Regions from separate parts of the Mesobacillus sp. genome, predicted to be linked through region 3. Evidence: riboswitches for the same ligand, from Rfam matches in the RefSeq annotation. Region 3 holds a riboswitch; each other region holds the start of a gene.
The links. A riboswitch is a leader RNA that binds a small molecule or an ion and turns the genes downstream of it on or off. The one in region 3 is predicted to bind S-adenosylmethionine.
Positions count from the first base shown of each region.

Region 1: linked by a shared signal. The riboswitch ahead of AC3EBE_RS03120 (trans-sulfuration enzyme family protein) and the one ahead of AC3EBE_RS02405 (methionine ABC transporter ATP-binding protein) in region 3 are both predicted to bind S-adenosylmethionine.
Region 2: linked by a shared signal. The riboswitch ahead of AC3EBE_RS10035 (methionine biosynthesis PLP-dependent protein) and the one ahead of AC3EBE_RS02405 (methionine ABC transporter ATP-binding protein) in region 3 are both predicted to bind S-adenosylmethionine.

Region 1 is NZ_JBYNSB010000012.1:91,857-101,708, reverse strand. It holds gene AC3EBE_RS03145 (DEAD/DEAH box helicase) at 1-628, shown strand, start outside; gene AC3EBE_RS03140 (amidase family protein) at 735-2,222, shown strand; gene AC3EBE_RS03135 (hypothetical protein) at 2,247-2,381, shown strand; gene AC3EBE_RS03130 (YitT family protein) at 2,454-3,320, opposite strand; gene AC3EBE_RS03125 (CBS domain-containing protein) at 3,983-5,272, shown strand; SAM riboswitch class I at 5,392-5,495, shown strand; gene AC3EBE_RS03120 (trans-sulfuration enzyme family protein) at 5,575-6,717, shown strand; gene AC3EBE_RS03115 (general stress protein) at 6,813-7,370, shown strand; gene AC3EBE_RS03110 (hypothetical protein) at 7,431-7,586, opposite strand; gene safA (SafA/ExsA family spore coat assembly protein) at 7,717-8,325, shown strand; gene AC3EBE_RS03100 (hypothetical protein) at 9,229-9,729, opposite strand.
Region 2 is NZ_JBYNSB010000025.1:100,039-109,890, forward strand. It holds gene AC3EBE_RS10030 (M4 family metallopeptidase) at 66-1,697, shown strand; SAM riboswitch class I at 2,158-2,265, shown strand; gene AC3EBE_RS10035 (methionine biosynthesis PLP-dependent protein) at 2,349-3,461, shown strand; gene metC (cystathionine beta-lyase) at 3,458-4,642, shown strand; gene AC3EBE_RS10045 (bifunctional homocysteine S-methyltransferase/methylenetetrahydrofolate reductase) at 4,639-6,501, shown strand; gene metH (methionine synthase) at 6,482-9,852, shown strand, end outside.
Region 3 is NZ_JBYNSB010000009.1:55,150-65,001, reverse strand. It holds gene AC3EBE_RS02430 (DoxX family membrane protein) at 189-704, shown strand; gene AC3EBE_RS02425 (STAS domain-containing protein) at 854-1,630, shown strand; gene AC3EBE_RS02420 (DUF445 domain-containing protein) at 2,051-3,310, opposite strand; gene AC3EBE_RS02415 (MetQ/NlpA family ABC transporter substrate-binding protein) at 3,465-4,292, opposite strand; gene AC3EBE_RS02410 (methionine ABC transporter permease) at 4,317-4,982, opposite strand; gene AC3EBE_RS02405 (methionine ABC transporter ATP-binding protein) at 4,972-5,985, opposite strand; SAM riboswitch class I at 6,077-6,181, opposite strand; gene AC3EBE_RS02400 (chromate transporter) at 6,340-6,870, opposite strand; gene AC3EBE_RS02395 (chromate transporter) at 6,870-7,442, opposite strand; gene AC3EBE_RS02390 (potassium channel family protein) at 7,916-8,572, opposite strand; gene AC3EBE_RS02385 (TrkH family potassium uptake protein) at 8,585-9,852, opposite strand, start outside.

The sequences.
Region 1 (9,852 bases), on a different contig from region 3:
CACGCTTGCGGACCAGCGCCAGCTGCTTCTGTTTTCAGCGACGCTTCCTCCGGCAGTGGAACAGGCGGTGAAACCACTTGCTAAGGATCCGGAAGTCATCAGAGTAAAAAAGGACGAAACAATCGAAGCGGCAAATGTGGAGCATATTTATTTCGTCAGCGAGCAGCGTGACAAAATCAAAATCCTTGAAAAAATTGCCCGCCTGAAAGGCACAAAATCGCTTGTTTTTATTAAAGACATCGCGAACCTTACCATCGCCGTTGAAAAGCTTAAGTTCAAGGATCTTCATGTTGGGCAGCTCCACAGCGACCTGCCGAAGCAGGACCGCCAGCGCTACTTGAAAAAATTCCGCGACGGTAACAGCGAAATGCTGCTGGTAACCGACATCGCAGCGCGCGGTTTGGATATTAAAGGCGTAACGCATGTCGTCCATTTCGACTTCCCGAGGGAACAGGAACAGTATATCCACCGCTCCGGACGTACAGGCCGTTTCGGTGCAGAAGGAACCGTCATCTCCATCGTCAACGAAAGAGAAGAACGGGACCTGAAAAAGTTCTGCAAGGCGCTGAACATCAACCCGATACTAAAAGAGTTCTACAGAGGCGAAATCGTCGACGCAGAAAAATAACAACACCACGCTACAGGTCTTCCTGTAGCTTTTCTTATTAAAAAAGGATTTTAAAGAAAACATTAAGAATATATAAAGGTAGCTTATATTGGAAAGGAATAAAAAAATGAACAATCCACGATTGAAAAAGCTGTTGGAAGAGTGGCTTCCGGAAGCGACGATTGATGAGATGCAGGCGAAAATGGAAAGCGGCGAGCTGACGTCATATGATCTTGTGCTGATGTACCAGGCCCGGGTTGCTGCTTTTGATAAAACCATCAATTCTGTATTGGAACTAAATCCTGATGCCCTTCACATCGCGGCTTCCCTTGATTCGGAGCGCAAGCAGAAAGGGGCAAGGGGACCGCTCCATGGAATCCCGGTGCTGCTGAAGGACAATATTGATACCCATGATAAAATGCATACGAGTGCAGGCTCTCTGGCACTGAAGGATTCGATAGCGCCGGAGGATTCCTTTGTAGCCGCTAAGCTGAGGGAAGCGGGTGCAGTTATTCTTGGTAAAACAAATTTAACAGAGTGGGCAAATTTTATGGCGAACGGAATGAAGAGTGGCTACAGTTCACGCGGCGGCCAGGTTCTAAATCCATATGGCCCTGCAGAATTTGAGGTGGGCGGCTCAAGTGCGGGATCCGGTGCAGCGATTGCAGCGAATCTTGCAGCAGTGGCAGTTGGCACTGAAACAGACGGATCGATTTTAAATCCTGCTTCACAAAATTCACTAGTCGGGATCAAGCCAACAGTCGGCCTGGTGAGCAGAAGCGGAATCATCCCGATTGCACACACTCAGGATACAGCTGGCCCGATGGCGAGAACGGTGAGGGATGCGGTCTATCTGCTGGAGGCAATCTCCGGCCAGGATGCTGGCGACCCGGCGACAATGGTGGCACAGCCGGAGCTGAATCATAGTCAGCTTTTTGACAAAGAAGCCTTGAAGGGAACGAAGCTGGGTGTTGCCCGTGAAGAGTATATTGGCAAGCTGTCAGCTGATCAGAAGCGGATTTTTCAAGAAGCAGCGGCGAAGCTTGAAGAGCTTGGCGCGGAACTGGTTGAAGCGGCGATTCCAGCCTCCAAGGCCAATTGGGGCGATAAAGTTCTCGGCTATGAGTTCAAGGCTGATTTGAATGCGTACTTAAGCAGGCTGCCGGCACATTTCCCGATCAGGACATTGGCGGATGTGATTTCTTTCAATTACGATCATGGGGATAAAACATTGAAGTATGGCCAGGAGGTCCTGCTTGAATCTGAGGCTACAAGCGGAACATTGACGGAGGCGGAGTACCTGGAGCAGCTGGAGTACAATTTGTATATGTCGCGCGAACAGGGTGTTGACTATGTGTTGAAGGAATACGGCGTGGACGCAATCCTTTTCCCAATGGACGGTTCGACGATCGCATCGAGGGCGGGATATCCTTCTGTCACAGTGCCAGCAGGCTTCACATCAGAAGGCGAGCCGGTCGGCATTACTTTTACCGGAACAGCCTTCAGCGAACCATTGCTCATCAAGCTTGCCTATTCCTTCGAGCAGGCGACGATGGCGCGCAGGGCACCGGAGCTTGGAATAAGCAAGGATGAAAAAATCCATACTACTTCTTGAATCCACAAAAAGGAGCGAGGAAGTATGGGCAGAACGAAGCTTGGAAATGGCAACGCACAGCGAAACAATAATAAGAAAAAAGGCAATAATACACCTGAAGAACTGGTCGAATTCACTACTGGCCAAAAAGAGAAAAAGCTGAATAATCCGATCGATTAAACGAAAAAAGTGTCCCATCCGTGCAGGAAGGGACACTTTTTTCATGCCAGCTGAAAATCAGTGATTCTCGACTTAATGCGCGCCGCTCTTATCAAAATTGCTTCCCGATGCATCGGCAACGTTCTCAATTGCCACTAACGCATTAGGGTCGATATCGTATACAGTGGACCTGAGCGTCGATAATTCGATCCGGCTCACGATGGTATAAATGATTTTCTTCGGTTCGTTTGAGAAGACACCCTGTCCATGGATATACGTCATGCCGCGTCCGACGGTTTTCAGCAGTTCCTCGGCAATCTCCTCCGGCGTGTCCGAAATGATCGTGACGGATTTCAATTCCTCCATACCTTCGACGACTACATCAATCATTTTAAAAGCGATGAAATAAGTGATGATCGAGTACATCGCTGTATCCCAGCTGAACACGAGCAATGCGGCGAGGATAAAGATGAAAAAGTTCATCACCATGACGAGCTGGCCAACTGAAATAGTCCGGTTTTTGCTGACAAGGATTGCGACGATTTCCGTGCCATCCAAAGCTCCGCCAGCACGGATAACAAGGCCGACACCGGTGCCGAGGATGACCGCGCCAACAATCGTAGCCAGGAACAGATCGGTCGTAACCGGCTCAAAATGATGCAGGTATGCAGTAGCGGCAGATAAAACCACAACTCCGTACAATGTATTAAGCGTAAATTTCAAACCCATCCGTTTGTAGCCAATATACAAAAACGGCAGGTTCAATACAATCAGGAATATACTCATTGAGACACCTGTCAGTTCCGCGGCAATGATGGACAGACCGATGACTCCTCCGTCAAGAATCGCATTGGGAACCAAAAACATATCAAGCCCAAATGCTGCAATAATCGCGCCGATTGTTATCACGATCAGCCGCTGAATCTCTTTCGCCACACTTTTCTTCTTTGTTTTTGCCACAGTAAATCCAACCCTTTTCTATTAAAAATCAAACCATCAAATTTTGTACTATATATATTGTATCAAACTTTTTTAAAACTCAAGACAATCACCGTCCTGTTTGGGCTAATAGGAAAATATAACTTTTTTCAAATTTATAGGCTCTTTTCTAATACTTTGTTGCTATTCTATAAATTTTTGAAAGAAAACACTCATTTTCAAAAAGGTGAATATATGTTTTTTAAGAAAGGCTTTGTAATAAAAGGCTGTTGATTTCCGTTCCAGGCGCTTCGCTTTCCGCGGGGCCGGCGCTGAGCCTCCTCGCCGCCGTTGGCGTCTGCGGGGTCTCACCTGTCCGTCTAATCCCGCAGGACTCTGAAAAGCATCCTTGAATGGGCCCACGCACGATGGAAATGCGTTAGCATTTTCGGAGGAGTCTACGCGCCTTCCACTCCAATCAACAGGATCTAAATTCAATATTTATGAAGGAAACAATCTTTGCGAAAACAGCCAATTTATATTTTCCTAACGCATAAGTGCAACTTCGCCTCTGTCTTCGCCTTTAAGGGCTTGCCAATCGGCGAGTTTTCTGTATATTTTTAGATTATATAACCAGGATTAGAAAATAGGCATATTTGGGTATTGAGGAGAGAAAGATTCTACAGAAAACCGGAGGGACCATTTTGGCTAACGATACTCAAGTTAAATATAGATCAAATACTAGGCAGCAGGAATCTGGGCAGCGGAAGAAAAGAAAACCGCTGCAATCAGAAAATATCACTCAACAGAGCGCTGAAAAGGCGAAGCAGAATCCTAAGATGAAAAAAATCAAGGAAACTTCAAATCCGAAGGCGGAAACTGCCGGGACAAAAGCAGTCACCAAGCAGGCTAATCAAACCAACGAGACTAAGTCTGCAGATGACAAGTCACAGCAAAACGCTAAGCGAAATACCGGCCAATCCAAAAATAGCGGAACCGGAGAGCAAAACGGAAGCCGCAAAAACAGCAGCACAAAAATTGCATCAGAAAAAAATAATAGCGGACACCCCAACAAAACCGAGAACAAAAACAACAATGGAAACAAAAATCAAAGCAATAATAAGGACAATAAGCGGAAGAGTGCTAATGTACAAGATGCGAATGGGAAGCGGGATAACAGGGAATCAGTTCCTTCCAAACAAAATCAAAGCGGCCAACAAAAGAGTAACCCAAATAGCAAGCAGGACGCAGAAAACTCAAGCCAGGAGCATGAGGTGAACCATAAGGAGCAATCGGGACGGTTTGAGACCGCTTTTAACCGAATCCATAAAGCTTTAAGGGAAATGGTGAAGGAAACCGACAGCGATGCGTTTGTTGAGCTCCTGTACTCAGGCTATAAGAATCATTCATTAATCCGCAAATATAAAAGTGAGCTGCACCAGTTTGCGAAGCTGCGCAATGCGATTGTCCATGAGCGGGTGAATGCGGATTTCTATATCGCGGAACCGCATATCGAGGTCGTTGAACAGATTGAGGAAATCTGCCGCGAATTTGAAAAGCCGCAAACGGCCCTTTCAATCGCAACAAGCCCGGTATTCTACTATTATGAAGATGCGTATCTGAAAGATGTGCTGAAGGTAATCAACAAGTTTGATTTCACGAGATTCCCGGTTTATGACAAGGATGATAAATATGTCGCACTGCTAACTTCGACAGAAATCATCCAGTGGATGGCCAAGCATTTTTCAAGTGAAGTTATTCATTTTGAAGATGTCCGGATCAAGGACCTTCTGACGAAAGGGAAAAACTACTTTGTTACCTTCGTCAAAGAGGAAACCTCGCTCTATGAAATCGAGGAACTTTTTGAACGCTACCATACGAGAGGGAAGAAGCTGCAGGCAGTCATCATCACCGAAACAGGCGACCGCCACGGCACGCCAATCGGTGTCATCACGCCATGGGATCTGCTTGACAGCGAGCCTTCTGAAGACTGATTCGCACCAGAACAATCAATTGACGAGAGTCCTTTTTAGTTGATATACTTCAGCTATTAATAGGACTCTTTTCTTATGGCTGTTTTAAAAAATGCCCGTAATGAAGAGAGAAAAATATACTCTTATCCAGAGCGGCAGAGGGACAGGCCCTGTGAAGCCCGGCAACCTTCCTGTAAAGGGGAAAGGTGCTAATTCCTGAAGAGTCAACGTCTGAAGATGAGAGAGGATAGCCAAGCGCTAAAGCCTCTTCTTATTGGAAGAGGTTTTTCTTTTTTACAAATCATACAAAGCAGGTGGACAAATTGGCAGGCAAGTTCGAGACAGAAGTAGTTCATTCATTGCATAAAAAAACAGATGGCATCAAAAGCAAGGCAACGCCGATCTATCAAACTTCCGCATTTACGTTTAACAATCTCGATGAACTGGAGGGCTTTTACCAGGGAGAAGGCAATTATCTTTATTCACGTGTCGGCAATCCGAATACAGACGAACTGGGCCAGTCTGTAGCGGCGCTTGAGCAGGCACCGGACGGGGCAGCGGCATCTTCGGGTCTGGCCGCCATCCTTGCAGGCGTGCTGGCAGTCGCAAAGAACGGTGACCATATCGTTGCCGCGGCCGATTTGTATGGCGGCAGCTTTCATCTGTTAAAATCAGAGCTGCACAACTTCGGCATCGAAACAACATTTGTTCCTTTCACTGATTTGCAGAAAGTAGAAGCTGCAATCAAGGAAAATACGAAGCTGCTATACACGGAATCGATCACGAACCCTTTGCTGCGGGTTGAAGATCTTGAAGAGGTCATTTCGGTTGCAAAGAAACACAAGCTTGCTGTTCTTGTTGACAATACCTTTGCGACTCCTCTCCATCTTAAACCGTTCCTGCTGGGGGCTGACCTTGTCGTCCACAGCGCCACGAAGTATATCGGCGGCCATAGTGATGTGACTGCAGGTGTCGTCGTCGGCCGGAAGGACCTGATTGCTGAGGCGCGGTCGAGGATCGTGAACCTTGGAGCCAACCTCAGTCCTTTTGAGGCATGGCTGACGTGCCGCGGCTTGAAGACACTTGCACTAAGGATGAAGGCACAGTCCGAGAATGCCAGATTGCTCGCCGAAAAGCTTCGTGCAAATGACAAGGTTGCCAGGGTCTATTATCCTTTTGAAAAAGGGGAAAAAGGATTTGGCGCCATCGTCACGATTGAACTGGGACAAAATGTGGATACGGATTTATTTTTCAAATCGCTTGGCTGGGTGAAGATTGTTCCGACCCTTGCTGGAGTGGAAACAACAGTGTCCCATCCGCTGAAAACGTCTCATCGTGCTCTTCCGCCGGAGGCTCAGGCAGAACTTGGAATCACCTATGAAGTAGTGCGGATTTCTGTCGGGATCGAGCATGCAGAGGATATTATTGCCCAATTTGAGTCAGCTTTGGAAGCCTCTGTAAAATAAATAAAATAGCACTTGAAAACTGTTCGACATTATGTTTACGCCTCCTTCAGACGGGTATCTTTAAAGGGACTACTCGTCTAAAGGAGGCTTTTAATATGTATTATGAACATGAAAAACATCTAGTTGGAGTATACGATAATGAGCGTGAGGCAATCCAGGCTGTTGAGGACCTGAAAAGACAAGGCTACTCAACAGAAGACATCTCTGTTATCGGTAAAAACGATGAAGAAGTGGATCACATTAACGAAGCAACCGGTACGAAGACTGAGGAAGGTCTTGCTGCAGGTGCAGCAACAGGCGGCGTTCTAGGCGGCCTGACAGGTTTATTGGCTGGTATTGGTGCATTGGCGATTCCTGGAATCGGGCCAATCGTGGCAGCTGGTCCAATTGCTGCAACCCTTACAGGTGCGGCAGTCGGCGCAGGTGCAGGCGGTCTTGCTGGAGCACTGATTGGAATGGGTATTCCAGAGGATGAAGCAGACCGTTATGAAGGCTATGTAAAAGAAGGTAAAATTCTTGTTGTCGTTGAGCGCGACGAAAACCGGGTTGGCTTGAATGACACAAACGTAACACGTACGCAGCAGCCGGTCGATGCACCACTGACATCGGACAACCCTGCTAATACTCGTTTTGACAACACTCGCGATTTTTAATTTGATGCCATAGAAAAGAGGCTGCCATTGACTTGGCAGCCTTTTGGCATTGTTTCAGCATTATTTTTTATTGTCATCCTCTGTCCGAGAATCAAGCAAATCAATCCTGCTGGCGTCATCTACATTCAATGAGGAAAAAATAAAATACATAAGAGCTCCGCCCATTAACCCAAGGCAAATGGAAAAACCGATGGTCATCACCCAGAGATAGCCCATAATCGCATTCCTCCCTTGTTAAATCTATATGCAGCATGTGTGTGTTGTTTTCTTACAGGCACGAAAAAAACCAATTCCGCTGTATATTTCACGAAGAATTTCTCAAGCTAACCTTGAGGAGGAATGCTTTATGGGAAAAAAAGCAATACTGGCATTGATGCTGCTGTTTTGGTTCGTTCCGGCCAGTACTTTGGCACAGCAGATACATATTGTTGAATCAGGTGATACTATGTGGAAAATCTCCATGCGTTATCAGGTGGGATTAACGGAAATCATCTCAGCCAATCCGCAGGTCAAAAATCCAGCCATGATTTATCCAGGCCAAAGAATCAATATTCCAGGCCAGGGGACAGCAAGGAGCATAGACGAAGAGATCGTCAGGCTGACCAACGCAGAACGCTCCAAGCATGGCTTGCCGCAGCTTGTTAACGATTCTCAGCTCTCACGGGTGGCAAGATACAAATGTGTTGATATGCGGGACAGGAATTATTTTTCCCATAGAAGCCCTACCTACGGCGACCCATTCAATATGATGCGAAGCTTCGGTGTCACTTATCGGAGCGGTGCCGAGAACATCGCAGCTGGCCAAAGGACGGCAGAAGATGTCGTACAGGCATGGATGAACAGCCCCGGTCACCGGAAGAATATCCTGAACGGGACGTACACCCATATGGGAACGGGTTACGCATCAGGCGGCGATTACGGTCATTATTGGACACAGCTGTTTATTGCCAGGTAAGGGAGCACCCCTGTTAAAAATTATCAGGTTCCGTAAATCTTGGTTGTCGACAAAGGCAGCGAGATTTCTCTCGCTCTCTTTGTTTTTTCTAGAAAGACAGATAGAAAGTGTGTGTTGCCATCCAGGAATCAATGGGCAATGATGTTCCAGTTTATAAATGATAGGTGGAATTTCACCAATTTTTTTGCTGCATGAGCACCACCTAAAATATAATTTAGAACTTTTCCTGTAAGAGTTCCTTTAAAGTGGCTCTAACGGATAGCTTTTGCGCTTTTCCTGAGGAAGCAGTCCTTTTGACTGGCTCTAACGGACAGCTTTTACGCTTTTCCTGAGAAAGCAGTCCTTTTAAGTGGCTCTAACGGACAGCTTCAGCGCATTTCCTGTTAAAGCAGTCCTTATGACTGGCTCTAACGGACAGCTTTTGCGCATTTCCTGTTAAAGCAGTCCTTATGACTGGCTCTAACGGACAGCTTTTACGCTTTTCCTGTTAAAGCAGTCCTTATGACTGGCTCTAACGGACAGCTTTAGCGCATTTCCTAAGAAAGCAGTCGTTTTAAGTGGCTCTAACGGACAGCTTTTGCGCATTTCCAGTGAAAGCAGTCCTTTTAAGTGGCTCTAACGGACAGCTTTAGCGCATTTCCAGAGAAAGCAGTCGTTTTAAGTGACTCTAACGGACAGCTTTTACGCATTTCCAGAGAAAGCAGTCGTTTTAAGTGACTCTAACGGACAGCTTTTGGGAATTAACAGTGAAAGTAGTTTTTATGACAGATTTAACATGGGTGTTTTCTAAACTTGATGTTTATAAGCAAACAAGTAATAAATTCATTTACGAATACCAAACGAAAAAAAATCCAGTAAAAAAAGCCGTCCAGAAGTGATATTCTGGCCGGCTTTCCTTTTTTTTTAGCATCGGTACTGGCAATCCGCGGATGAAACGTGGCGATCGCCGCGTTTCCATAATCGATATAGAGCTTTGCCGTCACTGAGGCCGCCGCCTGGATAATCCATTGGCAGTATGGCAAAGAACAGGTAATAAAATGAAAAATAAATAAACTGGTAAGCAATCATTGAGGGTTCGAATAATCCAAACCATATCAAAAGGTTGAGCAGCAAAATGCTTAATAGATTAAATAGCGATCCACCCGATAAAATAAACGTTTTCGATAAGCGATTATCAAAGGTTACATATTCGAATTCGCAGTCTCCCGACCAGAAATAAAATTTATGGATGTCGATTTTCCAAACAGAGAATAGGTATTTTCCGCTCCCAAGCGTCACGCGTATTCCTTTCGCCCCAAAAATGGCCGCAAAGGTGATATGCCCCAGCAAATGAATGATGATCACCACTGGGAAGATTAAAAAGAATCCCCACAGAAATTTGAATATATCTTGAAGTCCGAACATGATGTAATGACCTCCTTGCTGGACAAAATTTCTATAAAACAGCTTGCGCCCCTTAAACGGGCTGCCCTCTACCTGATACCCGTTAAAACAATGAAATAACAGCTAATTTATTCCTTCTAAAAG
Region 2 (9,852 bases), on a different contig from region 3:
TATCTTAATCTACAAAAATAATTTTGTGGATCACATCATTTCATCTATTTTAGGAGGAATTTTATTTGAAGAAGAATGTCGTAGCTTTAAGTCTATCTGCGAGTCTAGCATTAAGTGGATTAGTAAGTGCATCTGCCTTCGCTGCACCCTCGGCTGATTCACAATCCAAAAAGTTTGAGAAAAACAATGGCACACCTGAGTTTGTTGCCGGCAAACTGACAAACCCTTCCGCGAAAGCTGCGAAAGATGTGGTACTTCAATACCTTGAAAATTCAAAGCAAAAATATAAATTGAGCACAAAGGACTCATTTGCAGTTACCTCTGAACAAGCAGATAAACTTGGCGGTGACGTGGTTCGTTTGCAGCAATTGTTCGATGGAGTGCCAGTGTGGGGTTCTACTCAGGTTGCTAAAGTCGATGAAAGCGGCGTCCTTCAAGTATTTAGCGGTACTTTGAGTCAAGAGCTTGGCAGCAAGCTGGTTAAAAAGCAAAGTCAAAAATCACAAAAACAGGCAATCGCTCTTGCTGAAGCTGACTTAGGCTTCAAGCCGACTTATGAACTGGCACCATCAGCAAACCTTGTTATCTACCCAACTGCTGATCAAGCAGTGTATGCATATCATGTGACATTGAACTTCTTGAGCCCAGAACCAGGAAATTATCAATATTTCATTAATGCTGAAACAGGCGAAATCATCAATAAATATAATGCGATTCATACTGCAGGAAAGACAGACCCTTCATTAACAGGCTCGAACACTGTTGGATCAGGAGTAGGTGTACTAGGTGATACTAAAACTTTAAATACCCTGCTTTCAAATGGTGCATATTATTTACAGGATAATACGCGCGGCTCAGGAGTTTTCACTTATGATGCACAAAATAGACAGCGCACTCCGGGTACTTTATGGTCGGATGCCGATAATAATCTGAACGCTAAGTATGATGGTGCAGCTGTTGATGCTCACTATTATGCCGGATTGACATATGACTATTATAAGAATATTTTCGGACGAAACTCTTATGACAATAAAGGTGCTGCGCTTAAATCGACAGTTCATTATGGCAGAAGCTATAATAATGCATTCTGGAATGGTCAGCAAATGGTATACGGTGATGGAGACGGAACAACTTTCATCCCGCTTTCAGGAGGACTAGATGTAGTAGCTCACGAATTAACACATGCGGTTACCGACTTCAGCTCAGACCTTGTATACCAGTATGAATCTGGTGCTTTAAATGAAGCGATTTCAGATATTTTTGGAACTTTAATGGAATACTATGACAACAACAATCCTGATTTTGAAATCGGCGAGGACATCTATACACCTAATAAAGCGGGTGATGCGCTCCGTTCAATGAGTGATCCAACTAAATACGGTGATCCAGACCATTATTCAAAGCGTTATACTGGAACTTCCGATAATGGCGGAGTCCACACTAACAGCGGAATTATCAACAAAGCAGCTTACCTTCTAAGCCAGGGTGGCACACATTATGGTGTAACAGTTCAAGAAATTGGCACGACCAAGCTGGGTGCAATCTTCTATCGCGCTAACACAGTTTATTTCACGTCTTCTACTAACTTTAGCCAGGCCAGAGCAGGTCTCGTTCAGGCTGCAACAGACCTATATGGTGCAACATCTGCTGAAGTTAACTCTGTTAAACAAGCATTCGATGCAGTCGGTGTGAATTAATAGACTATTTGCTTTGAAAAGCGGCCCGGGTGGGATATATCCTACTCTGGCTGCTTTTTTGTTTTAAAATGAAATCTACGTTCTTTTTGTTTATATATCTTTCTGTATTTTATTTACTTTCTGGTATCTATAATGCTTTAGTTTCCCTATTTTTAAGAGCCTTATAGGTTACATCCTTTTAGAAATTTCTCCGTTACAGGGCAGATATAAGTTCTCAAGATTCCCTCTTCTTGCAGTTTTCTTCCTTACAGGCAATCTTTAAGAATCTCCAGGTTATCTCCACTTAAAATTTTTTTGCTACCCGGGAATCCATAAAACCTCTTGGCCCCCTCCTTCTGAAAAGCATCACCTCTTAATCTCTATACGAAACTACACCAGCCCTTTAACGCGCTAATAAGAAAATGATTGACATCCGCATAAAAGAGATGTAATATTTAGAGAAATTTCATAATTGAATAAGTTCTTATCAAGAGAAGCAGAGGGTCTGGCCCGATGAAGCTTCAGCAACCTTCAACTTTAGTTGAAAAGGTGCTAATTCCAGCAAGTTTGTTAACTTGGAAGATAAGGAGAATGGCTCGTAAATTCCAAAGTCTTCTTCTTATAGAAGACTTTTTTTTATTGAGTTTACATTAAACAGATGGAGTGAGAAAAATGACAAAGATTGATACAAAGCTTGCACAGCTTGGAAACAGAAGTGAGACGGCTACCGGGGCAGTGAATCCCCCGATTTATCTAACGACCGCATATCGCCATGAAGGAATTGGCCAGTCTAGCGGATATGATTATATCCGGACAGGAAACCCTACTCGTGAAATTCTTGAAAAAGCAATTGCCGATCTTGAAGAAGGAGACCGGGGTTTCGCCTGCAGTTCAGGTATGGCTGCTATCTGGACGATCCTGTCATTGTTCCAGAATGGGGATAAATGGATAGTATCAAAAGATTTATATGGTGGAACATACCGATTGCTCGAGCAGGGCTTTAAAAAATGGGGGCTGAACTGTACATACGCAGATATGGCAAATTTAGAGGAAATTGAATCTTCTATTTCTCCGCGGACGAAGGCATTGTTTGTTGAAACTCCGACAAATCCGCTTATGGAGCAGGCGGACATAGAATCTATCGCAAAGATAGCAAAAGCTAATGGGCTTTTACTCATTGTTGACAATACGTTCTACACTCCCCTTCTGCAAAAACCAATTGCCCTTGGTGCTGATATTGTCATCCATAGCGCCACTAAATATTTGGGAGGCCACAATGATGTCCTTGCCGGGTTGATTGTCGCAAAGGGCAAGGAATTGTGTGATTCCTTGTTCCTCCATCATAATGGCGGCGGTGCTGTTCTCAGCCCATTCGATTCATGGCTCCTGATTCGTGGAATGAAGACATTATCATTAAGGATGGAGCGGCATGAACGTAATGCCAGACAGCTGGTAGAATATTTAAAGGAACATGATGCTGTCAGTGACGTGCTCTATCCTGGCAGAGGCGGAATGATTTCCTTCAGGGTTCAATCCCCTTCAATGGTGAATCCTTTTTTACAAAGCTTGTCGACCATTACATTTGCCGAAAGCCTAGGCGGTGTCGAAAGCTTTATTACATACCCTGCAACTCAGACACATGCAGACATCCCTGCTGAAATCCGTGAAGAAATTGGCGTTTGTGATCGGCTTCTCCGTTTCTCGGTTGGCATTGAAGATGCAGACGATTTGATTGCGGATTTGAACAGCGCTTTTTCAAAAGCTGAACAGGAGGCGAACGCATGAGTCAATCTTACACATTTGAAACAAAGCTATTGCATAACAAGCATAAATTCGACCCTGCTACTGGCGGTGTCAGCGTTCCGATTCAGCATGCCTCTACCTTTCATCAGGCATCAGTCGACAAGTTCGGCAAATATGACTACAGCAGAAGCTTAAACCCTACCCGGGAAGCGCTCGAAGATGTCATCGCCAGCCTTGAAGGAGGTGCAAGAGGTTTTGCTTTTTCCTCCGGTATGGCTGCCATTTCGACCGCCTTTCTCCTTCTTTCTCAGGGCGACCATGTAGTCATAACTGAGGATGTATATGGAGGAACCTATCGAATGGTCACCCAGGTGCTTAACCGCTTCGGTATAGAGCATACCTTTGTGGAGATGACGGATATAACAGCAGTTAAAAATGCCATTAAGCCAAATACAGCTTTATTTTATATAGAAACGCCCTCGAATCCATTGCTGAAGGTTACGGATATTGAGGCCATCTGCAGACTTGCGAAGGATCATGGTGCATATTCGTTTGTCGATAATACTTTCTTGACTCCATTTTTGCAAAGACCGCTTGAATCAGGAGCAGATCTTGTCCTGCATAGTGCAACGAAATTCCTTTCAGGACATAGTGATACAGTTGCCGGACTGGCAGTTGTAAAGGATAAAGAACTGGGTGAACGGCTTTATTCCCTGCAAAATTCCTTTGGAGCCGTACTGGGTGTACAGGATGCCTGGCTTGTCATGCGGGGCATCAAAACCTTGTCAGTCAGGATGAAGCAATCACAGGAAAGTGCATTAAGGGTAGCGGAATACCTGAGAAATGAACCATTAATAAAAAATGTTTACTATCCTGGTCTTCAGGATCATCCACAATATGCTCTGCAGCTTAGGCAGGCAGAAGGACCAGGAGCGGTTCTCTCTTTTGAATTAGAAAACAAACAGATATTAAGCAATTTCATAGAAAATACTAAACTTCCAGTTTTCGCAGTCAGTCTTGGCGCTGTTGAGTCCATCCTATCCTATCCTGCAAAAATGTCACACGCAGCTATGCCACAAGAGGAACGGGAAAAGCGCGGAATAAGCGAGGGCTTGCTGCGCCTATCGGTCGGCCTTGAAAACCCTGATGACCTGATCAGCGACATTAAGCAGGCCTTGGCAGCTGCCACCAGGAAAACTGAAGTAAAGGAGAGTGTAAAATGAATTTTCTCAAACGATTGGAAAATGAGATATTGATAGCTGATGGCGCAATCGGCACTCTTCTCTATTCCTATGGTGCCGGAACTTGCTTTGAAGAACTGAACCTTTCTCATCCTGAAGACATTATCCGCATCCATGAAGCTTATATAGAGGCAGGAGCCGATTTAATCCAGACAAATACATATGCTGGGAACTATATAAAATTGGAACGGTATGGACTTGAGGAGCAAGTCAAGGAAATTAATAGCACAGCGGTCAGGCTTGCACGGCAGGCCGCTGGCAAAAATGCATATGTTCTCGGAACGATTGGCGGAAATCGTGGAATCCGTCCTTCAGCGATTCCACTCGAAGAAATAAAAAGGAGCTTTCGTGAACAGCTATATTGCCTTCTTCTCGAAGGTGTGGACGGAATACTCCTTGAGACGTTTTATGATATGGAAGAAATCGAAACCGTGCTGGCGATTGCCCGGAAAGAAACGGATCTGCCAATCATAGCCCAGGTTTCACTCCAGGAAATTGGCATCATGCAGGATCAGACTCCACTCCAGGTTGTATTTGATAAATTGGAGCAGATCGGCGCTGATATCGTAGGGCTAAACTGCAGGCTTGGGCCTCATCATATGATTGCCAGCCTGGAGCAAGTCAGGATGCCTGAAAAAGCGTATCTGTCTGCCTATCCTAATGCTGGACTGCCCGCATATACAGATGGCAGGTTCCACTATGAAGGAAACCCTGAGTATTTCAGAAAGTCTGCCCACAACTTCCATAGCCAGGGTATCAGGCTGATTGGCGGCTGCTGCGGTACAACACCGGAGCATATACGAGCCTTCGCTCAGGAACTAAAAGGCCTAAAACCTGCGAATGAAAAGAAAGTAACGGCAAAAAAAGCCAGTGTTGAAATACGTCCAACTGAGATTTCAAGGCCTGTCCCTTCCCTGCCTGAGCTTGTAAAGAAACGTCCTTCGGTCATTGTTGAGCTTGACTCTCCGAGGAAGCTGGATACGACCCGATTTTTTGAAGGAGCAAAAGCGTTAAAAGAAGCAGGAATCGATGCCCTGACTCTGGCGGATAATTCTCTGGCTTCACCAAGGATTTCAAATTCTGCAATCGGACATCTGGTGAAAGAAAATATCGGCCTGCGCCCCCTCGTGCACCTAACCTGTCGGGACAGAAATATTATCGGTTTGCAATCTCACTTAATGGGACTGCATACACTCGGATTGCATGATATTCTCGCGATTACTGGTGATCCGGCAAGGGTTGGTGATTTCCCTGGCGCTTCATCGGTATTCGATTTATCATCCTTTGAATTGATTGAGATGATAAAACAATTTAATGAAGGACTCTCTTATTCAGGAAAGGATCTTGGACAAAAAGGAGCTTTTTCTATCGGTGCTGCTTTTAATCCGAATGTTCGGTCTCTTGAAAAGGCAGTATTACGAATGGAGAAAAAAATAAACTGTGGAGCGGATTACTTCATCACCCAGCCGGTTTTTTCCGAAAAATTGCTGATGGAAGTGCATGAAGAAACAAAGCACCTTGATGTCCCTATTTATATTGGACTGATGCCCCTTACAAGCAGCAGAAACGCTGAGTTCTTGCATAACGAAGTCCCTGGCATCAAGATTTCACAGGAAATTCTCGATACGATGGCGAAGTTTAATAATGAGCCACTCCAGTCAAAACGGGAAGGCATCGCTATTACAAAAGGATTGATCGAGGCTGCAGCAGAACTTTTTAATGGCATCTACTTGATCACACCGTTTATGAACTACGAGATGAGCGTTGAATTGGCTCGTTTTGCCAACGAATATAGCAGCCGTCTAATGAGGAGGAAACAAAATGTCAACTACGTTAACTGAACAGATGAAGAAAAAAATCCTGATCATGGATGGCGCGATGGGAACGATGCTGCAGCAGGCTGAACTGACAGCAGAGGACTTCGGTGGTGAGGAATATGAGGGCTGTAATGAAATCCTCAACCTTACTGCTCCTGATGTAATCATGAAAATCCACAAGGCTTATCTTGATGCTGGTGCAGATATAGTGGAGACCAATACCTTTGGAGCAACCCGGCTAGTACTGGATGAATATGGGATAGGTGATAAAGCATATGAAATAAACAAGGCAGCAGCCCTTTTGGCAAGGACAGCTGCAGATGAAGCTTCTTCCCCTTCCCAGCCGCGGTTTGTGGCAGGTTCGATGGGACCAACAACAAAAACCCTAAGCGTCACCGGAGGATCATCGTTTGAAGAAATGTCACATTCATACGAAGAACAGGCTTTAGGACTGATTGATGGCAGCGTGGATCTTCTTCTTTTGGAAACAAGTCAGGATTTGTTAAATGTAAAGGCCGCCTATTCAGGTATCACCAGAGCTTTCAAGCTCCGGGAAAGGAAATTGCCCATCATGATTTCTGCGACGATTGAACCGATGGGAACTACCCTTGCCGGCCAGTCCATTGAAGCTTTTTACATATCTGTACAGCATATGAATCCGATTGCCATTGGCCTGAACTGTGCAACAGGACCAGAATTTATGCAGGAGCATCTGCGCTCCCTTTCTGCCCTGTCTTCTTCAGCAGTCAGCTGCTATCCAAATGCAGGCCTGCCAGATGAGGAAGGAAATTACCATGAGACTCCAGAAACACTAGCAAAAAAACTGGCAGGTTTCGCACGCGAAGGCTGGCTGAACGTCGTAGGCGGATGCTGTGGTACAACTCCTGACCACATTAAATCCATTGCTGAAAAAATGCGGGAGCAAACCCCCCGCAATTCAGCAGTAAATCATAGCCATATGGTTTCTGGCATTGAGCCATTTATTTATGATGATCCTACTTTAAGACCGATCATGGTCGGTGAACGAACGAATGTAATTGGATCAAGGAAATTCAAGCGCCTTATTTCTGAAGGGAAAATTGAAGAAGCAGCTGAAATCGCCAGAGCCCAGGTTAAAAATGGCGCACATGTCATCGATATTTGCCTTGCAGATCCTGATCGGGACGAACTTCAGGATATGGAGGATTTTATCCCGGAAGTCGTCAAAAAGGTTAAAGTGCCTCTCGTGATTGATTCGACTGATGATAATGTCATCGAAAAAGCCCTCACATATTCACAGGGGAAAGCAATCATCAATTCGATCAATCTCGAGGATGGGGAAGAAAGATTTGAATCTGTGGCCCGCCTGATCCATCAATATGGGGCTGCCGTAGTAGTCGGAACCATCGATGAAATAGGAATGGGAGTTACAGCTGAACGAAAGCTTGAAATCGCCCGCCGCTCGTATGAGTTGCTCGTCAACAAATATAAGGTCCAACCAGAAGATATTATCTTTGATCCGCTTGTATTCCCAGTGGGAACCGGGGATGAGCAGTACATCGGATCTGCAAAAGCTACAGTGGATGGCATCAGGCTTATTAAAGAATCCTTCCCTGAATGTCAAACCATTTTGGGGATCAGCAATGTTTCTTTCGGCCTTCCCCCTGTTGGACGGGAAGTTTTGAATTCAGTATTTTTATATCGCTGCACTCAGGCCGGCCTGGATTATGCAATTGTCAATACCGAAAAGCTTGAGCGTTTTGCTTCCATCAGTGTTGATGAAGTAAAAATGGCAGAAGAACTGCTTTTTAATACAACAGACAGAACATTGGCAGAGTTTACGGATTTCTATCGTGATAAAAAGAAGGAAGTAAAAAGTGGCTTGCCTGATATGACTTTGGAAGAAAGGCTGGCTTACTATGTAATAGAAGGAACGAAAGAAGGCCTGCTTCCGGATTTGGAATTGGCTCTCTCCTCCTTCCCTGCCCCGCTGGATATCATCAACGGGCCGCTCATGGATGGCATGAAGGAAGTCGGCAGGCTTTTCAATGACAACCAATTGATTGTTGCCGAGGTATTGCAAAGTGCGGAAGTTATGAAGGCAGCTGTCTCCTATTTGGAACCGCATATGGAAAAATCTGATTCAGCTTCCACAAAAGGAAAAGTCCTGCTTGCAACTGTCAAGGGTGATGTCCATGATATCGGCAAAAACCTGGTTGATATCATCCTAAGCAACAATGGATATAATGTCATCGATCTGGGCATCAAAGTGGCTCCGACAGCCTTGGTTGAAGCGATAAAAAAAGAGAAACCGGATATCGTCGGCCTTTCGGGTCTTCTCGTAAAATCAGCACAGCAAATGGTGCTGACTGCACATGACATGAAACAGGCAGGCATCAATGTACCTATTTTAGTCGGAGGCGCTGCACTTTCCAGAAAGTTCACTGATACAAAAATAGCCAGGGAATATGATGGCCTTGTGCTTTACGCCAAGGATGCAATGAATGGACTGTCTCTTGCCAATCAGCTGCGTGAACCTGATGGATATGAGAAATTTGTGGAGGAACAGAAACAAAAACAAGAGGCTGCCCTAAATAAGCCAGTCTTCGTTCGTGAGAAAAGCTCGGCAACAGCTGTTTTAGACCGGCCCAAAACGATTTCGAAAGCTCCGGTTTATGTTCCAAGTGATACTAAGCGACATTTGTTAAAATCTTACTCTATAGCGCATATCGAGCCTTATATAAATCAGCAAATGCTGTTGGGGCATCATCTTGGCCTTAAAGGCAAGGTGGAACTGCTGCTTCGTGAAAAGGATGAAAAAGCAGTAAAGCTGCATGATGTAGTCCAATCACTTTTAGCGGAAGCAAAGGATAATAATTGGATTAATCCTGCTGCTGTCTATCAGTTTTTCCCTGCCCAATCGGATGGAAACAGGCTGCTTATTTACAACAATGAGGAAAGCCGCGAAATAATCGAAACCTTCGACTTCCCTCGCCAGGAGGTTTCACCTGGATTATGCCTTGCAGACTTTGCCAGACCTGTAAGTGACTCTGAGGTTGATTATATTGGCATGTTTGCTGTAACTGCGGGAGCGGGGATCCGCCAGGCTGCTGAACTGCTGAAAAATCAGGGCCGTTTCCTCGAAAACCATGCCCTCCAGGCACTTGCACTAGAAACTGCGGAAGGCTTTGCAGAATTGATCCACCGTCAGATGCGCGATGTATGGGGTTTCCCCGACACACCTGAAATGACGATGAAGGATCGTTTTGCGGCAAAATATCAGGGCCAGCGTTTCTCATTTGGCTATCCAGCGTGTCCTGACTTAGAAGACCAGCGTAAGCTGTTCAAACTTCTTAAGCCAGAGGAAATTGGGATTAATCTTACAGAAGGCTGCAT
Region 3 (9,852 bases):
TACTGCTGATAGATTCCCGCTTCCCCTAAAGCCTCCAGCTGGCGCACCTTTAGAACTTTGTTCGCAAATCAGACATATTGTTGTTGCTGTTTTGTGAACATACTTCCAGCCTTATCATCATTAAATCCAATTTCCATATAGTGTAGTGTAAGGCAATCATAAATGATTCTTGAGAGGATGCGATTGATATGTTCGCAAAATGGTTAAGAGAAAGCAATTACGCTGCTGGCCTGCTGACAGTGATCAGATTATGGCTTGGGTATAACTGGATGATGGCAGGATGGGGAAAAATGACTGGCAAAGGGTTTGATGCAACTGGGTATTTGAGCAATGCCGTGGCTAACCCGGTAAAAGGGCCGGATGGAAACATGGTATATGGCTGGTATGCATCCTTCCTGGAAAACTTCGCGCTGCCGAATGTCGACCTGTTCAACTTCATTATCCCGGTAGGTGAATTCCTGGTAGGTGTTGGCTTGATCCTTGGATGCTTAACAACTGCTGCTATCTTCTTCGGCTTAGTGATGAATTTCTCCTTCTTCCTGGCAGGTACTGTCTCTCATAATCCTACAGATATCTTCTTTGGCTTCATCCTCCTGTTCGCCGGCTTCAACGCTGGTAAATACGGCTTAGACAGATGGGTCATTCCATTCATCCGCAAAACAATTTTAAAAGATAAGGCTGGCGCATCACATAACAGCAAGTGACCTTCATTAACCAGCCTTCCCAGCAATCCCCGCATCGCAGCAGTTCCACAGAGCGCGATACGGGGATTTTATTTGTTTGGTATTCGTTGTACACTTTTCCAAAATTAGCTATAATTTATTTAATTAGCCCCCAGAATTGGAGCGATACGATGTTTAACTTTCAATCAGTTGATGCCGTCCATCTATTAAATAAAATATATGAAAATATCATTATTACAGATACAGATTTTAAGATTGTTTTCGTAAATCAATCTGCAAGACAGCTATTAACAAAAATCGGTCCTTTTTCAGAAATCAGCAATCCGGATGATTTTTTAAATAAGGATTTGCACCAATTAGAAGGTTTCCGTCAGCAAAATATCCTTGCCAAAGGGAATTACCCTCATACAGCCAAGATCAATTTTTTCAATAAATTTTCGGCATACATACATGTTGACACTCTGAAAAACCAGGATGGTGACAATCTCGGTTATATCCTGACATGGGAGGACGTAACGGAGTTTGAGAAAACGCTGGAGGAAAACAGGAAGCAGCTGCAAATCCTCGATATGCCAATCATTCCTCTATCTGTTGATACTGCTGTTCTCGTGCCGATAATGGGAAAATTGAACGAAGACAGACTGGAGCTATTGGAGAACAAGGTTCTGGCACACTGTGCTGAACACCAGAATGAGTATGTTATCTTCGATTTTACAGGCGTTTCAGAGGAATTGGATACTGCCAGCGGCTTCCGTCTTCAGCAGGTAGTCAATTCTCTTAAGCTGATGGGAGTCCAGTCAATATATGTAGGAATCCTGCCTGAAATGGCAAGGTCGATTGTCCTTGATGGCATTCAAGTAAATGTTCCAAGCTACAGTTCCTTCGTTCAGGGCATCCGCCATGTATGGAAGGAAACAGGCTATAAGCTTGTGAAATTGGAAGATTAATAATAATACCATGTCTTTTTCACAGACTCCCCTGCCAGATGCGCAGGGGATTTTCTATTCGAGTGGAAAAATACAGTCCAAATTAACGAAAAGATGTGGACCCCGGCGGGTAAACTTAGAGTTTGGCGAAAACAACGCGGATTTTGAGGTAAGCTGGTAAAACGTAACGATAATGGCACCGATTTCGGCGAAAAAATAATATATCGACGGACACGGCATGGATATCCAGGAAAACGAACGCCATATTGACGAAATCGAATGCGATATCGGCGAAAAAAAGAAAAAAACAATATATCGACGAAATTGACCCGGATATCGACGAATTGGAAATTATCAATGCAATTTTCCAGTTCAGGCATCTCCCCGCCCCGAAGATATCTGCGCAAAAAAGGCCAATCCGCACAACGGATTGGCCTTTTGCTACATTACGATAAATTTGAAAATGGTTAAACCGATCCCGATGAGGAAGCCGCAAACAGCTCCGTTCACCCTGATCCATTGAAGATCCTTGCCAATATTGTTTTCCATCATATCGATAAGGGTTTCGGTGTCGAGCTTGTCGAGATTTTCCCGTACCAGCTTGCCGACTTTGGAATGGTTCCTTTCAATTAAATCTGCAAGCTTGGTATGGAGCCAGCTTTCAAGAGCAGCTACTTTTTGCTCATCATTCTTAATTTCACTGATGAACTTGCTTACAAGCGGAATGACGTGATCATCCACAAAGGTTTCTTTTTCTATGAAGTCGATGGCTCGATTCTTTGATTTCACAAGCACATCTTTGATCTGGTGAGTCAAATCGAGTTCACTCACCATTTTATCCTTCCAGCCCTGGATTTCCTGCATCAATGCTTCCCGCTCACTGATACCGTCCAGTTCCTTGCGGATTTTCTCAAGGATCATATGCCTGTAGCGGTTATCGTTATTCTTGAGGTTGTTCATTCTTTTTAAAATGAACGATTGGAGCATATTGCCGATTTTTTCTTCGGTAATCATATTGCTGAAGGATTGAATCGCAAATTTCAATAATCCGTCTGCTTGCGTCGTTTCGATGGCCTGCTTGCCCAGCTTCCCAAGGACCAGCTTCGCTTCTTCTTTGGAAGCCCATTTCTCTGTCTCATTCAGCACATAGTTGAATGCCGCCTCATCGTATTCTTTTTCAAGAACATGCCTGGACGCTTTTTCTAACAGGACTGATACATCAGCAGATAAAAGAAAGCCTTTTATTTCGCTTTCAATCGCTGGAGCAAATCTTTCCACGTCTATTTTTTGTGCGGTTTCAAGACTGAAGTTCTGGATGCTTTTCTTCACAGATTCCGAATGAAGCTCTTTTTCCACCGTCTCAAAAATCTTATCCAGAACATGGATTTGCTTGAATTTATCCATGATGCTTTCTTTCGTCAGCCAATCGTTTTCAAGCATATTGATCAACGCGTTCGTTACCCTGTCACGATTTTTCGGCAAAAGGGCTGTATGCGGAATCGGAATTCCCAATGGGTGCCTGAATAATGCAGTGACAGCAAACCAGTCAGCGAGCCCGCCAACGAGTCCTGCTTCAAATCCTCCCATCAGCAGTTTTCCGATTAAAGAATCCTGGAACGGAATGGCGGCCAGAAAGCCGATTCCCATGATGGCCAGAGAAATGGCCGCTAAATGTCTGGACTTTTTATCTCGTGTATTCATAATTCTCCCTCTGTGTTTCTTTATGGTAGTACTTCATCAAAAACAAATCTCATCTACTATATTAACCAATTTATAGGGAACAGCGCTATAAAAATGAATAAGTCCCATATCCATACGGTCAATTCCGCATGATTATGGGACTTAATTAAGGAACCTATTCCATCCACTCAGGCTTACCAAAGCCCTTAAATTCTTCATCAATCACCTTTTCGAATTCTGGTGATTCTACTACTTCTTTAATGTCCTTTGCAAACTGTGCATTTTCGTCTTTCGTATTGATGACAACACGGTTGCGGTACTGATCAGGCATTTTTTCAAGCTGCAAGGCATCGAGGAGATTCATTTTTGCTGCCAGTGCAAAGTTCCCTGGTACAGCTGACAGATCAACACTTTCCACTGCTCTTGGAAGCTGAGCTGCTTCAAGCGGTTTGAACTGCAGGTTTTTAACGTTGTCCTTTACATCTTTTTCAGAAACAGTCAGCGGATCTGCATTAGGATCAAGGGTGATCAAACCAGCATCCTCAAGAATCAAGAAGGCACGGGCTGCATTTGTTGGGTCATTCGGAACCGCGATTGAAGCACCTTCTGCCACTTCATCAAGCGATGAGAATTCCTTTGAATAGATGCCCATTGGAGCAGTAGGAACAACGATGACTTCAGATAATTCAATGTTATGTTCTTTTGCGAAATTCTCCATGTATACTTTATGCTGGAACAGGTTTGCATCCAGGTCACCTTTTGATAGTGCGATGTTTGGCTGGATATAATCGCTGAATTCCACAATCTTTACTTCATAGCCTTTTTTCTCAAGCAATGGTTTGATTGCCTTTGATACCATATCACTGTACGGTCCAGATGTTGCGCCAAATGTAACCTGTTTGCTGTCTTCCTTGGCTTCTCCAGTTGAAGATGAATCACTGCCGCATGCAGCAAGCAATCCAATTGTTAATAGTAAGATGACTGAGTACAAAAGCTTTTTCATTAAAATAACCCCCATTTTTTATTGTTATCTTTTATCTACTAATCTGGCGATTTTATCCCCGCCGAACTGAATAAGCTGGACAAGGCAAATCAGGATAATAACTGTAGTAATCATGACGGTGTTGTCATAGCGATAGTAGCCGAAACGGATTGCAAGGTCCCCGACTCCCCCGCCGCCGACAATACCTGCCATTGCTGAGTATGCAACAAGGCTGATGATTGTAATCGTCACTCCCTGGACGATTCCAGGGCGGGCTTCTGGAATAAGGACATCTTTAATGATCATCCACGGGGTGGCACCCGTAGCGACTGCCGCCTCAATGACTCCTTTATCAATCTCCCGGAAGCTTTGCTCTACAATTCTCGCAAAAAACGGAATGGCAGCTACCGATAATGAAACAGATGCTGCTGTTGGCCCGATTGTCGTACCAGCGATTAAGTTTGCCAGCGGCAGCAGGGCAATCAACAGGATAATAAATGGAACTGAACGGATCATATTCACGATGAAGCCAGCAATATTCTTAAAAATCCGATTTTCAAGGAACAAGCCTTTATCAGTCACAAACAGCAGCACTCCCGTTGGCAGCCCGACAATGACTGACACAAGGATTGAAATCCCGACCATATAAATGGTTTCAAAAAAAGCTTTGTTCAATTCAGGAAGCAGGGAGACCAGGCTTTCAGGCAGCATCGTGAATCACCTCCAGATTTTTTGTTCTTGATCCGATATAGTCGATTGCACGATCAAGCTCTTGTATATCTCCTGTTACCTCCATGATAAAAATACCTAAAGGTACATCCTGTATGTATTCGATTTTTCCATGAAGGATATTGCCGCGGACCTTGAACTTCTGGAATACATCGGAAATGACGGATTGTTCTGCGATCGCACCCTGGAAAAAGATTTTGATGATTTTCCCGGACCTTCCCTCCAGCAGCCTTTCAGGAAGATCGAACTTGAGAATCGAGTTTACAAAGTCTTTTGTCAGCTGCTCCTGCGGGTTGGCGAAAACATCGTATACATTGCCTTCCTCGATGACCTTTCCATCCTGCATAACCGCCATTCTGTCACAAATGGTCTTCACTACCTCCATCTCATGGGTGATAAGAACAATTGTTATGCCTAGCTCGATATTGATCTTTTTCAAAAGAGCCAGAATCGATTGGGTTGTGCTTGGGTCCAATGCAGAGGTTGCTTCGTCACACAACAGCACAGATGGGTTGTTCGCCAGCGCACGCGCTATGCCGACACGCTGTTTTTGGCCGCCGGATAATTGGGCCGGATAGACATCTTTCTTATCTGACAGGCCAACCATATCCAGGAGTTCTACGACTCTATCGGCAATTTCTCCTTTTGGAGTGCCAGCCGCTTTTAATGCAAAAGCAATATTCTCACTCACTGTTTTGGCACTGACCAGATGAAAATGCTGAAAAATCATACCGATTTTCAAGCGCGCCTTGCGCAGGTCATTTTTATTTAATCCAGTGAGCTCGACTCCGTCGATGATCACCTGGCCAGACGTCGGCTTTTCCAGGAGGTTCAGGCATCTGAGCAAAGAGCTTTTCCCTGCTCCGCTGTAGCCGACGATTCCAAAAACCTCCCCTTTATTAACTTTTAATGAAACATGATCAACCCCGGTAACTGTACCTTTTTTCGTTTCATATACCTTGACCAATTCTTTTATCTCAATCATTTCTTTCCCCCCGTCCCAGGTTCTTTCGTAACGGTAAAAAATAAAAAATGCCTCTTTCATTCACAGAAAGAGGCATCGTAAAAATCTATACGACTTATCTCTCAGAATGAATTCATTCTGCAGGAAGTGGCACCGTTCCAAAATGGAGGTTGCCGGACGTCATAGGGCCTAGTCCCTCGGTCACTCTTGATAAGTAACTTATTTAATTTTAATAATAGAAATCATAAAACCTTCTGATTTGTTTGTCAACATAGTATTTTTGCGAACTTTATAATGGTATCGCTTTCATCGTTGAGGCAGTATAGAGAAATTTTTTTCAGCAAAAAAGCAAAATAGAAAATAGGAACCCCCTTTTTATGATAAAACAAGGGCTCCATAAACTAATGCACCAGCAATGACATAAGCAGAATGCACTTTCATCTTTTCCATTAACACATAGCTGATGCCGCCGATAAGAATGGTCTGCAGAAGCCCGACTCCTTCATAAGAAGAGAAAAGGAAATCGTAGGTCATGACTCCAAGCAATACAGCAATTACCGGACGGACAATAATGGTCAGCCGTTTTACCTTGGGTGAATCTTTAAACTTCATAAGCAAGCCAAGGAGTCCGATCATCAAGACCAGCGAAGGCGCCACCGTTGCAAAGACTCCTACTATAGCACCCAGAACCCCGCCCTCGGAATAGCCAATATAGCCGGCCATTTTCGTGGCTATTGGTCCCGGCAATGCATTACCCATCGCGAGCACTTCGCTGAACTCATTGACCGTCATCCAGCCGTAGCGGTCGACGACCTCGTTCTCAATCAGCGGAATGGAAGCTGGGCCGCCGCCATAGCCGAGAATCCCAGGAATGAAAAATGCCAAAAATATTTTAAAATAAAGCATCACTTATCCCCTCCCGCATCTTTTTGCATGGAGGGAGATGGTCCCTTCATGAGCAAGGCACCGATTAACAGCACAAAAATCAGGATTGCTGGATGCAGGTGCAGAAACTGAAGCAGCAGCAGGCTGCCTCCGAGCGCAATAACAGTCCATTTCCATCCCAGCTTGGAGGTACCCGATTTTTTTATAAAGTCCCAGGTAAGGACAGCAAGCATTACAGCAACAACTGGCACGACAGCCTGGGCCATCCCGCTTACCCACGGCTCATCCTTGTAGGCATTAAGACCGGTCAGGAGGAGGATCATCAAGATGATTGTCGGTATGATTGTTGCTGCAAGCGCGGTTATCATCCCAAGAACTCCGCCCACCCGGAAGCCGATATAACCGGCCATTTTTGTGTTAATCGGACCTGGGAGGGCATTTCCCAATGCAAGGATATCGCTGAATTCATCTGAATCCATCCATTTATATTTCTCTACAACTTCCTTATGTACTAGTGGAATGGAGGACGGACCGCCCCCATAGCCGAGAATTCCGACCCGAAAAAAAGCCAAAAACAAATCAGCCTGTTTCATGCCCTTCACCTTCTTTTTGTAATCACTTTTCCATGCCAGTTTCTATTTATCTATCCCCTGATTGTACAAACAAGTAAAAAGTATCACAGCACATCAGCCGCGATAATTACATTTTACCTGTTAATGTTAAATACGGAAACCGAAATATTTCTCTTCCCCAGCTTTAGGCTAAGGTTATTTCCTGATCGTTTGCAGTTTATTAAAATACAGGGAGCCAATGGAGAGAATGGTGCAGATGCAATTGACACTGGTTGCTGAACAAAATTATCAGGCACCGGAAAAAAGGGGACCAATGATGCAGATTTGTGACCGAAAATTCCAGCCACCGGAAAAAGGCCATAAATAGAGCACATTAATGACCGAAAATTCCAATACTCGGAAAAATAGGGCTCAAATGAAGCAGCAGGTCATTAATCGCCACGCATCTTCCCCAAAAATAAGGCAGGCTGTACAAAACAGCCTGCCTAGCTAGATTATTTCACTTTTGAAAATCTGTTCAAATCTCCGTTTTCTCCGAGAACGATCAGGATGTCTTCGGCTCTTAATGTTTTTTCAGGGTCAGGGGAAATGTCTACCTTCGTACCTGTTTTTACTCCGATAACGGTGATATTGTATTTTGCACGGAGATTGATCTCGATCAGGTTTTTGCCTGCCATGCTCATTGGGAGTTTGATTTCTTCAATGCTGTAGTCATCTGAAAGCTCGATGAAGTTCAGTACGTTAGGTGAGGCCATCAGCTGATGTGCTACTCTTTCTCCCATATCTCTTTCCGGGAAGATGACTTTGTCTGCCCCGACCTTGAACAATACCTGTGCATGGTGCTTGTTGAGCGCTTTTGCGACGACATTGGCTACTCCCATTTCCTTGAGGATGAGAACTGTCAGGATACTTGCCTGGATGTCGTCGCCAATCGCAACGATAACTGTATCAAAGTTCCTGATTCCAACAGCCCTCAGCGTTTGCTCATCGGTTGAATCGCCGATTACTGCATGAGTGACGTGTTCCTTGTATTCCTCAATATATTGTTCTTTTTTATCGATTGCGAGTACATCGTTTCCTTCATTATAAAGGGAGGTCGCTACACTTGATCCAAAACGGCCCATCCCGATTACTGCGTATTGCTTTGCCATAAGTACATCCTCCTAGCCAATCATCACTTTCCCAGCCGGATAGCGGTAATGGTCTTCTTTTCTTTTTTTTGCTACTGCAAAAGCTAGTGTCATCGGACCAATCCGGCCTGCGAACATCGTAAAGGTAATCAAAATCTTCCCCATCGGTGACAGCTCAGGTGTCAATCCCATCGACAGGCCGACTGTTGCGAAGGCAGATACCGTCTCGAAGAAAAGCATCAGAAACTCTTTTCCCGGTTCTGTCACGGTCAACACCATTGTAACGGATATAACGAGAAAAAGTGCAATGAGTGTTACTGTCAAAGATTTATAAATAATGGTGTAGTCCATCCTTCTGCCAAAGAAGGTGACATCCTCCCTGCCACGGATCTGGGATTTTACCGCCCCCATCAGAATTGCGAATGTGGTTGTTTTGATCCCGCCGCCAGTCGAACCTGGGGAAGCGCCGATAAACATCAGAAAAATAATCAAGAATAATGTTGTTTGCGTTAAATCGCCAATATTTAATGTATTGGAGCCAGCAGTCCTTGGCGTAACTGCTTGATAAAGAGAACTCAAGAATTTCCCGGACATGGACAACGGTTTTAAAGTAGCCGGATTTTTGTATTCAAGCAAAAAGATCAGCACCGTCCCAATCAGCACCAGAATACCGGATACTGTAAGTACGATTTTAGAATGCAGTGAAATTCGTTTCGTGCTTTTGTATTCAAACAGCTCATTCATTACGATGAAGCCGATTCCGCCCAAACTGATCAGCGAGATAAGTGTAAAGTTAACCACCGGATCGTTCACGTACGCCGTCAGCCCGCGAAACTCTCCCATTAAGTCAAATCCTGCATTATTAAAATTGGAGACAGCATGGAAAAAGCCGAAGTAAATCGCTTTGCCGGCAGCCATATCATGGGCAAACCTCAGAGATAACAGGATGCCACCTGTAATCTCAATCAACGCTGTAAAAATAAGGATCCGTTTTACAAGCCGGACGACCCCTTCCACAGAGGTGTTATTCAATGATTCCTGGATGACCAGCCTCTCTTTTAAAGAGATTTTTTTTCCCAGGACGAAGGCCAGAAGTGTGGCAAAACTCATGAAACCAAGTCCGCCAATCTGGATCATCGAAAGGATGACTACCTCACCAAAAGTAGTGAAGGTATCTCCTGTATCAACAACTACCAGTCCGGTAACGCAGGTCGCTGAAGTGGCTGTAAACAACGCATCCATCCACGAGAGCCCTTTGCCATCTACAGTAGCAGCGGGAAGTGACAGCAGAATCGAGCCAA